Regions from separate parts of the Streptomyces sp. NPDC041940 genome, predicted to be linked through region 2. Evidence: predicted binding sites of a transcription regulator. Region 2 holds the regulator's gene; each other region holds the start of a gene.

What was found. Region 2 encodes HrcA, which represses chaperone genes, less so after heat shock. Its sites were predicted from a motif close to TTNGCACTCNGNNNNNCNGAGTGCNAA; they were not measured.
Region 1: the regulator HrcA is predicted to act here: its motif matches at 1,461-1,487, upstream of groL (chaperonin GroEL).
Region 3: the regulator HrcA is predicted to act here: its motif matches at 1,660-1,686, upstream of groES (co-chaperone GroES).

What each region holds. Positions count from the first base shown of each region.
Region 1 covers NZ_JBVJBP010000004.1:203,275-206,545, reverse strand. The annotation lists gene thrC (threonine synthase) at 1-53, shown strand, start outside; gene ACZ6I3_RS10245 (MoaD/ThiS family protein) at 157-432, shown strand; gene ACZ6I3_RS10240 (cold-shock protein) at 881-1,084, shown strand; gene groL (chaperonin GroEL) at 1,650-3,271, shown strand, end outside.
Region 2 covers NZ_JBVJBP010000001.1:76,507-79,777, forward strand. The annotation lists gene ACZ6I3_RS00305 (DUF3097 domain-containing protein) at 1-596, opposite strand, end outside; gene ACZ6I3_RS00310 (MBL fold metallo-hydrolase) at 628-1,359, opposite strand; gene hrcA (heat-inducible transcriptional repressor HrcA) at 1,531-2,547, shown strand; gene dnaJ (molecular chaperone DnaJ) at 2,547-3,271, shown strand, end outside.
Region 3 covers NZ_JBVJBP010000014.1:42,473-45,743, forward strand. The annotation lists gene ACZ6I3_RS23510 (polysaccharide deacetylase family protein) at 1-852, shown strand, start outside; gene ACZ6I3_RS23515 (polysaccharide deacetylase family protein) at 849-1,616, shown strand; gene groES (co-chaperone GroES) at 1,786-2,094, shown strand; gene groL (chaperonin GroEL) at 2,216-3,271, shown strand, end outside.

The DNA of each region.
Region 1 (3,271 bases), on a different contig from region 2:
CCGCGACCATCCGGCCCAACCTGGACTCGTTCCGGGACGCCGGGCTCGTCTGAACCGTTGTTCGCTGCGGGCCGGTGGGGGCTGGTCGCGCAGTTCCCCGCGCCCCTTGGGACGCGGCCCAGCTGTAGCTCAATCGAAACCGGAGGTCATATTCCGATGAGCGTCAACGTTCGCATCCCCACCATCCTGCGTACCTACACCGGCGGGCAGGCCGAGGTCGCCGCCGAGGGCGGGAACCTCGGTGAGGTCATCGCCGATCTGGAGAAGAACCACACCGGGATCGCCGCCCGGGTGCTGGACGACCAGGGCAAGCTGCGCCGGTTCGTCAACGTGTACGTGAATGACGACGACGTGCGGTTCGAGCAGGGTCTTGAGACGGCCACGCCGGACGGTGCCGGTGTGTCGATCATTCCGGCTGTGGCCGGCGGCTGAACCGGTCGACCGGCTTGATTATTACCATCGGTAACGGCCGTCACTGAGTGTTCATTGAATTGCCCCCTCCGTGAGAGAAGCGGAGGGGGCAATTCTGTGTGGTTGAGCGCGGTACAGTTGGGGAACGCGATCCCGATCCCCTGATCGGGCACCCTGAATTCCTGCCTCGCGCCCGACAAGATGTAGCCAAAGTGTGCGCGTCTTTCGCCGCTTTTGTTCCCTTTGCGTGGCCCGACTTGCCCTGAAGTCGCACGAATTCTCCCCACATTCCGGATCCCGCGCGTCCAGAATTCTCGTCCGATTGACCTGTTGCAGAGGGCAGTTGGACAGATACATTCGGCCGCGGTCGACGCGTTCCGGCGCACGCCCCCAATCCGTGGGGGGTGAGGTCTGACCCGGATCCGCGAAGTGCGGGTCTGTGCAAGGGCCAGTAATAGGGGAGTTAGGCATGGCTCAGGGCACCGTCAAGTGGTTCAACGCGGAGAAGGGGTACGGCTTCATCGCGGTCGACGGTGGTGCGGATGTTTTCGTCCACTACAGCGCGATTCAGATGGACGGCTACCGCACCCTTGAAGAGGGTCAGCGGGTCGAGTTCGAGATCTCGCAGGGCCAGAAGGGTCCACAGGCCGACATGGTTCGCGTCGCTGCCTGAACGCGCGACCACGACAAACCGCAAGCGGCAGGTCTTCTCTGAAGGGCCCGTACCCCCCGGGGTGCGGGCCCTTCGGTCTGTCCGGCGGTCTGTCCGGTGGTCGGGCCGGCGGTCGGGCCGGGGTGACGGACGCGCCGGGGAGAGCGCTCGTCGGAGTCCGCCGCGCCCGAAGGCGCCCCGAAGTCCTGCCCGGTGCGGGGGCGGTGGGCTCACGCCCGGACTCGTTCGCGTCGGCCGCCCGCTTGTCGTCGCCGGGCGTGGGGCCAGCCACTTCCCGGCCTCGGCCGCTGCGTCGTGGCGTTGTCCGCGGCCCGTGGCCGAGCCCGGCGCACCCTGTTCGCCGGGGGCTGAGAGTGCCTCCGCATCCCGAGAGGCGCTTGCACTCGCCTAGGCCGAGTGCTAATCATTGCGTTAGCACTCTGAAGGTGAGAGTGACAACGTAAGGACCGGGTCGGTGAGGCCCGCAGGCCGGGTGGGGAAGGAACCACGAGGCTGGCGAGCCGTCCGTCGCGGGCGCGGGCGCGGTCCGAAGTAATCACCCCCAGTCCTGGAGGGACCACTTCACATGGCCAAGATCATCGCGTTCGACGAGGAGGCGCGGCGCGGCCTCGAGCGCGGCATGAACCAGCTCGCGGACGCCGTCAAGGTGACGCTCGGCCCCAAGGGCCGCAACGTCGTCCTCGAGAAGAAGTGGGGCGCCCCCACGATCACCAACGATGGTGTCTCCATCGCCAAGGAGATCGAGCTCGAGGACCCGTACGAGAAGATCGGCGCCGAGCTGGTCAAGGAAGTCGCCAAGAAGACGGACGACGTCGCCGGTGACGGTACGACCACCGCGACCGTTCTCGCCCAGGCCCTGGTCAAGGAGGGCCTGCGCAACGTAGCCGCCGGCGCCAACCCGATGGCCCTCAAGCGTGGCATCGAGCGCGCCGTCGAGGCCGTCTCCGCCGCCCTGCTGGAGCAGGCGAAGGATGTCGAGACCAAGGAGCAGATCGCTTCCACGGCCTCCATCTCCGCCGCCGACACCCAGATCGGCGAGCTCATCGCCGAGGCCATGGACAAGGTCGGCAAGGAAGGCGTCATCACCGTCGAGGAGTCCCAGACCTTCGGTCTGGAGCTGGAGCTCACCGAGGGTATGCGCTTCGACAAGGGCTACATCTCGGCGTACTTCGCCACCGACATGGAGCGTATGGAGGCCGTCCTCGACGACCCGTACATCCTGATCGCGAACTCCAAGATCGCGAACGTCAAGGACCTGCTCCCGCTCCTGGAGAAGGTCATGCAGTCGGGCAAGCCGCTGCTGATCATCGCCGAGGACGTCGAGGGCGAGGCCCTGTCGACCCTGGTCGTCAACAAGATCCGCGGCACCTTCAAGTCCGTCGCCGTCAAGGCCCCGGGCTTCGGTGACCGCCGCAAGGCGATGCTGCAGGACATCGGCATCCTCACCGGCGGCGAGGTGATCTCCGAGGAGGTCGGCCTCAAGCTGGAGAACGCCACGGTCGACCTGCTGGGCAAGGCCCGCAAGGTGGTCATCACCAAGGACGAGACCACCATCGTCGACGGTGCCGGCTCGACCGACCAGGTCAACGGCCGCGTCAACCAGATCCGCGCCGAGATCGAGAACAGCGACTCGGACTACGACCGCGAGAAGCTCCAGGAGCGCCTGGCGAAGCTCGCGGGCGGCGTGGCGGTCATCAAGGCCGGTGCCGCCACCGAGGTGGAGCTCAAGGAGCGCAAGCACCGCATCGAGGACGCCGTGCGCAACGCCAAGGCGGCCGTCGAGGAGGGCATCGTCGCCGGTGGTGGCGTGGCCCTGCTGCAGGCCTCCCAGGTCTTCGAGAAGCTGGAGCTCGAGGGTGACGAGGCGACCGGCGCCAACGCCGTGAAGCTCGCGCTGGAGGCCCCGCTGAAGCAGATCGCCGTCAACGGTGGTCTCGAGGGCGGCGTCGTCGTGGAGAAGGTCCGCAACCTCCAGGTCGGCCACGGCCTGAACGCCGCGACCGGTGAGTACGTCGACATGATCGCCGAGGGCATCATCGACCCGGCGAAGGTGACCCGTTCCGCGCTGCAGAACGCCGCCTCCATCGCCGCGCTGTTCCTCACCACCGAGGCCGTCATCGCCGACAAGCCGGAGAAGTCCGCCGCGCCCGCCGGTGGCGGTATGCCGGGCGGTGACATGGACTTCTG
Region 2 (3,271 bases):
TTCACCGCTTCCCAGATGTCGATGTACGGGTGGCCGACCACCAGGGCGTGCTCGCTCGTGACCGACTCGGCGATGCGCCACTCCTTCGAGCCCGGCACGAGGTGGTCCACCAGGACGCCCAACCGCGCGTCGGGGCCGGGGGCGAAGTCGGAGACGATCGAGGGCAGGTCGTCGACGCCCTCCAGGTACTCCACGACCACGCCCTCGATGCGCAGGTCGTCGCCCCACACCTTCTCGACCAGCTCGGCGTCGTGCCGGCCCTCGACGTAGATGCGGCCGGCGCGGGCGACACGCGCGCGTGCGCCGGGAACGGCCACCGAACCGGAGGCGGTGCGCGTGGGACGGGAGGGGCCGGACGACGGGCGGACCAGCGTCACCGGCCTGCCCTCCAGCAGGAAGCCGCGCGGCTCCATCGGGAACACGCGGTGCTTGCCGAAGCGGTCCTCCAGTGTCACCGTGCCCGCCTCGCAGCGGATCACCGCGCCGCAGAAGCCGCTCCCGGCCTCCTCGACCACCAGGCCCGGATCCGCCGGAACCTCGGGTACCGGCTTCGGCTTCTTCCACGGCGGGGTCAGGTCGGCGGAGTACTGGCGCATTCGAATGACGATAGGAGAAGGCGTACGGCGATCACCGCGACACGCCGAAACGCGCCGCCAGCGCGTCCCGCTGGGCCCGGACGAACGCCGCGTCCACCACCGCTCCGTGACCGGGCACGTACAGCGCGTCCTCGCCGCCCAGATCCAGCAGCCGGTCCAGGGCGGCCGGCCAGTGCGACGGCACGGCGTCGGGGCCCGCCTGGGGCTCGCCGGACTCCTCGACCAGGTCGCCGCAGAACACCACCTCCGGATCGCCCGGCACCAGCACCGCCAGGTCGTGCCCGGTGTGCCCCGGGCCCACGTTCGCCAGCAGCACCTGGCGGCCGCCGCCCAGGTCGAGCGTCCACTCGCCGGAGACCAGATGGCGGGGCGGGACCAGCCGCTCCGCCGACTCCCGCGCGACAGGCTCCGCCAGGCCGTTGCGTACCGCGTCCGCGCGCAGCTCCTCGCGGTCCCGCACGCGGGTGAGGACCGCGTCCACGCCCACGGCGCCGAACAGCTCCGTCTCCGGGAACGCCGCCGCTCCGAAGACGTGGTCGAAGTGGGGGTGGGTCAGCGCGAGATGCGTCACACGATGACCGGTGAGCGACTGCGCCTGTGTGCGCAACCGCGCGCCCTCGGCCGGGCTCGACCCCGCGTCGATCATGAGGACCGCGCCCTCACCGGCGACCAGTCCCGCCGTGCAGTCCCACACCGGAAGGCGGCACCGCCCCACCCCGGCGGCCACCCGCTCCCACCCGAGCTCTTCCCAAGTCACCGTCATACGGCGACGCTAGCGGTGACACCCGTCGCGGGCACGACAACGCACGACCAGCCTTGCCGGGGGTGCACCCCACCGCCGTACACTGGGCCGGGGAATGCTGGCACTCGCACGCGTAGAGTGCCAGGCCACGACAGGCAGGCAGCAGGCGGACGACTTCTGGAGGTGCGCGCGATGCTCAGTGAACGCAGGCTTCAGGTACTGCGCGCCATCGTCCAGGACTATGTCGGCACCGAGGAGCCCGTCGGCTCCAAGGCCCTCACCGAGCGGCACAGCCTCGGCGTCTCCCCGGCCACCGTCCGCAACGACATGGCGGCCCTCGAGGACGAGGGATACATCGCCCAGCCGCACACCAGTGCCGGGCGCATCCCCACCGACAAGGGCTACCGGCTGTTCGTGGACAAGCTGGCCGGCGTCAAGCCGATGACCGCGCCCGAGCGGCGCGCGATCCAGAACTTCCTCGAGGGCGCCGTCGACCTCGACGACGTCGTGGCGCGTACGGTTCGGCTGCTGGCGCAGCTCACGCGCCAGGTGGCCGTCGTGCAGTACCCGTCGCTGACCCGGTCGACCGTGCGGCATGTGGAGTTGCTCTCCCTCGCGCCCGCGCGGCTGATGCTCGTGCTGATCACGGACACCGGGCGGGTCGAGCAGCGGGTGGTCGACTGCCCGGCGCCCTTCGGCGAGGCCTCGCTCGCGGATCTGCGCGCACGGCTCAACAGCCGTGTCGCGAACCGCCGTTTCGCGGATGTGCCGAGTTTGGTGGAGGATCTGGCGGAGGCGTTCGAGCACGAGGACCGGGGTACGGTCTCCTTGGTGCTCTCCACGCTTCTGGAGACGCTCGTCGAGGAGAACGAGGAGCGGCTGATGATCGGCGGCACCGCCAATCTCACCCGCTTCGGGCATGACTTTCCCCTGGTGATCCGGCCGGTGCTGGAGGCGCTGGAGGAGCAGGTCGTGCTCCTCAAGCTGCTCGGCGAGGCGAAGGATCCGGGCGTGACCGTACGTATCGGTCATGAGAACGCCCACGAAGGACTCAACTCCACGTCCGTCGTGTCGGTCGGCTACGGTTCGGGCGGCGAGGCAGTCGCCAAGCTCGGCGTGGTCGGACCGACCCGCATGGACTACCCGGGAACGATGGGAGCGGTACGCGCAGTGGCACGGTACGTCGGACAGATCCTGGCGGAGTCGTAGTGGCCACGGACTACTACGCCGTACTCGGCGTGCGCCGCGACGCGTCGCAGGAAGAGATCAAGAAGGCCTTCCGGCGGCTCGCACGCGAGCTGCATCCGGACGTCAACCCCGATCCGAAGACCCAGGAGCGGTTCAAGGAGATCAACGCCGCCTACGAGGTGTTGTCGGACCCGCAGAAGAAGCAGGTCTACGACCTCGGCGGTGACCCGCTCTCGCAGGCCGCGGGCGGCGGCGCGGGCGGCTTCGGAGCCGGTGGCTTCGGGAACTTCTCCGACATCATGGACGCGTTCTTCGGCACGGCGTCGCAGCGCGGTCCGCGCTCGCGCACCCGCCGCGGCCAGGACGCCATGATCCGGATCGAGATCGAGCTCGACGAGGCCGCCTTCGGTACGACGAAGGACATCCAGGTCGACACGGCCGTCGTCTGCAACACCTGCAGCGGCGAGGGTGCCGCGCCGGGGACGAGCGCGCAGACGTGTGACATGTGCCGCGGTCGCGGTGAGGTGTCGCAGGTCACCCGGTCGTTCCTCGGCCAGGTCATGACGTCCCGGCCCTGCCCGCAGTGCCAGGGCTTCGGGACCGTGGTGCCGACGCCGTGCCCGGAGTGCGCCGGTGACGGCCGCGTGCGCTCCCGGCGGACCCTGACCGTGAAGATCCCCGCCGGTGTCGACAACGGCACGCGCATCCAGCTCGCCGGTGAGGGCGAGGTCGGGCCCGGTGGTGG
Region 3 (3,271 bases), on a different contig from region 2:
CTCGCCGCCATCGCCTCGGGCTGCGCGCAGGCGGACGGCGGCCAGGTCGCCCCGGCCGGCGGTCAGCAGCCCCTCGAGGCGCCGCCGGCCCGCGCGCTCGACTCCTACGCCACCAAGCTGCGCGCCGCGCACGCTGCCCGTATCGCCGCGGCGCACCGCTGGGGGCTGCGGAGGGTCCCGCTGGTCGCCCCTCCGGCTCCCGGGAAGAAGCCCAGGATCAGGACCCGCAAGGGCTTCGAGGTGGACGGCCACCGGGAGCTGGAGCTGCCGCCCGTCTTCACCACGATCCCCACCCGGGACAAGGTCGTCTTCCTCACCATCGACGACGGCGCCGAGAAGGACCCGGCGTTCCTGCGGATGATGAGCGACCTGGACGTCCCGTACACCGCCTTCCTCAGCGGCTACCTGGTGAAGGACGACGACCGCTACTTCCGGCAGATGCAGGCCAGGGGTGTCGTCCTGAACAACCACACCCTCTGGCACCGCAACATGCGGGGTCTGCCCTACCGCGCGCAGCGGCGCGAGATCTGCGGCATGCAGCGTTTCATCGAGAGGCGCTACGGCACCCGCCCCACCCTCTTCCGCCCGCCCTTCGGCAGCTACGACCGGGCGACCCTGCGCGCCGCCAAGGCCTGCGGCATCGAGTACACCCCTCTCTGGAACGCGGAGGTCTTCGCCGGCCACTGGGAGTACCGCGAGGCGGACCGGAGGCTGCGCCCGGGCGACATCGTCCTCAGCCACTTCCGGGGCCGCGAGCAGTGGAAGGGCGCGATGCCCGACATGGTCCGCCGCTTCCTGAACAAGGTCACGGTCGAGGGGTACGCGGTGGGGCGGCTGGAGGACTACCTGTGAGGCGGCTGCCGACGGCCGCGGCGCTGTGCGCGGGCGTGATCCTGCTGGCCGGCTGCGCCGGGGCGGCGGGGGAGCGGGCGGGAGCGGACGGCCGGGGCCAGGACCCGACCCGCGCGTCCGGCACCCTCGCGCGTCCGGCGCGCCTGCCGCCCGTCGTGGACCGGGTCCGCACCCGGGACCCGGTCGTCTTCCTGACCTACGACGACGGCGCCGAACGCGACCCCCGCTTCGCCGGCCTCGTCCGCGAACGGCGGCTCCCGGTCACCCTGTTCCTCACGGACAGCGTCGCGGGCCCCGGATACGGGCACCTGGCCCGGCTGCGCGCGGTCGGCGCGTCCCTCCAGAACCACACCCTCGACCACCCGGCCCTGCGCGGCCTGCCCTACACCGGCCAGCGCGCCGAGATCTGCGGCCAGCAGCACAAACTCCGCTCCCGCTTCGGCATCCGCCCCCACCTCTTCCGCCCGCCCTACGGCACGTACGACCGGGCGACCCTGCGCGCCGCCGCCGACTGCGGCAGCACGGCGGTCGTCCTCTGGCGGGCGTCCCTGTCCGCCGACGGCGAACTGACGTACGCCCACGGCGAGCCACGCCTCCGCCCCGGCGACATCATCTCCGTGCCGTCGGCCCCGACGGAGTCCCTGTCGCCGGCGGAACGGACCGTGCGCCTGCTGGGGGAGATCGAGGGGCGGGGGCTGCGGGTGGGGCGGCTGGAGGACTACCTCCGACACGAACTCCCCGGCCGACGCGCCGCGGGCAATTAGCAGTCCGCTTGACCGAGTGCTAATCGCGGTCATAGTCTCGGCTCTGGCACTCCCCACTGGAGAGTGCCAACACAGCGACGGGCAGGTCCGGCACCCGCGACGACGGATCGACCTGGTCGCCACCTCAGACAGTTAACCCCGTGAGATCTCCGAAGGGGGAGGTCGGATCGTGACGACCACCAGCTCCAAGGTTGCCATCAAGCCGCTCGAGGACCGCATTGTGGTCCAGCCGCTCGACGCCGAGCAGACCACCGCCTCTGGCCTGGTCATCCCGGACACCGCCAAGGAGAAGCCCCAGGAGGGCGTCGTCCTGGCCGTGGGCCCGGGCCGCTTCGAGGACGGTAACCGTCTTCCGCTCGACGTCTCCGTCGGCGATGTCGTGCTCTACAGCAAGTACGGCGGCACCGAGGTGAAGTACAACGGCGAGGAGTACCTCGTCCTCTCGGCTCGCGACGTGCTCGCGATCGTCGAGAAGTAATTCACCCCGCTTTACCAGCATTGCAGTGAACTGCGCCCCTGGCCCCCGCGATCTTATGAAGCCGGGCGTCGGGGGCGCGGTTCGTTTCACCCACATTTTCCGAGAGGGCTGAACCGCTCCCATGGCGAAGATCCTGAAGTTCGACGAGGACGCCCGTCGCGCCCTCGAGCGCGGCGTCAACAAGCTTGCCGACACGGTCAAGGTGACGATCGGCCCCAAGGGCCGCAACGTCGTCATCGACAAGAAGTTCGGCGCTCCCACCATCACCAACGACGGTGTGACCATCGCCCGTGAGGTAGAGGTCGAGGACCCGTACGAGAACCTCGGTGCCCAGCTGGTCAAGGAGGTGGCGACCAAGACCAACGACATCGCGGGTGACGGTACGACCACCGCGACCGTGCTCGCCCAGGCGCTCGTGCGCGAGGGCCTGAAGAACGTCGCCGCCGGTGCCTCCCCGGCCGCCCTGAAGAAGGGCATCGACGCCGCGGTCAAGGCCGTGTCCGAGGAGCTCCTCGCGACCGCGCGCCCGATCGACGAGAAGTCCGACATCGCCGCCGTCGCCGGTCTGTCCGCCCAGGACCAGCAGGTCGGCGAGCTCATCGCCGAGGCCATGGACAAGGTCGGCAAGGACGGTGTCATCACCGTCGAGGAGTCCAACACCTTCGGTCTGGAGCTGGACTTCACCGAGGGCATGGCCTTCGACAAGGGCTACCTGTCGCCGTACTTCGTGACGGACCAGGAGCGCATGGAAGCCGTCCTGGACGACCCGTACGTCCTCATCACGCAGGGCAAGATCTCCGCCATCGCGGACCTGCTGCCGCTGCTGGAGAAGGTCATCCAGGCCAACGCCTCCAAGCCGCTGCTGATCATCGCCGAGGACGTCGACGGCGAGGCGCTGTCCACCCTCGTCGTGAACAAGATCCGCGGCACCTTCAACGCCGTCGCCGTGAAGGCCCCCGGCTTCGGCGACCGCCGCAAGGCGATGCTGCAGGACCTCGCGGTCCTCACCGGCGCCACGGTCGTCTCCGAGGAGGTCGGCCTCAAGCTCGACCAGGTCGGCCTGGACGTCCTCGGCTCCGCCCGCCGCATCACCGTCACCAAGGACGACACCACGGTCGTCGACGGTGCCGGCAACAAGGACGACGTGCAGGGCCGCGTCGCCCAGATCAAGGCCGAG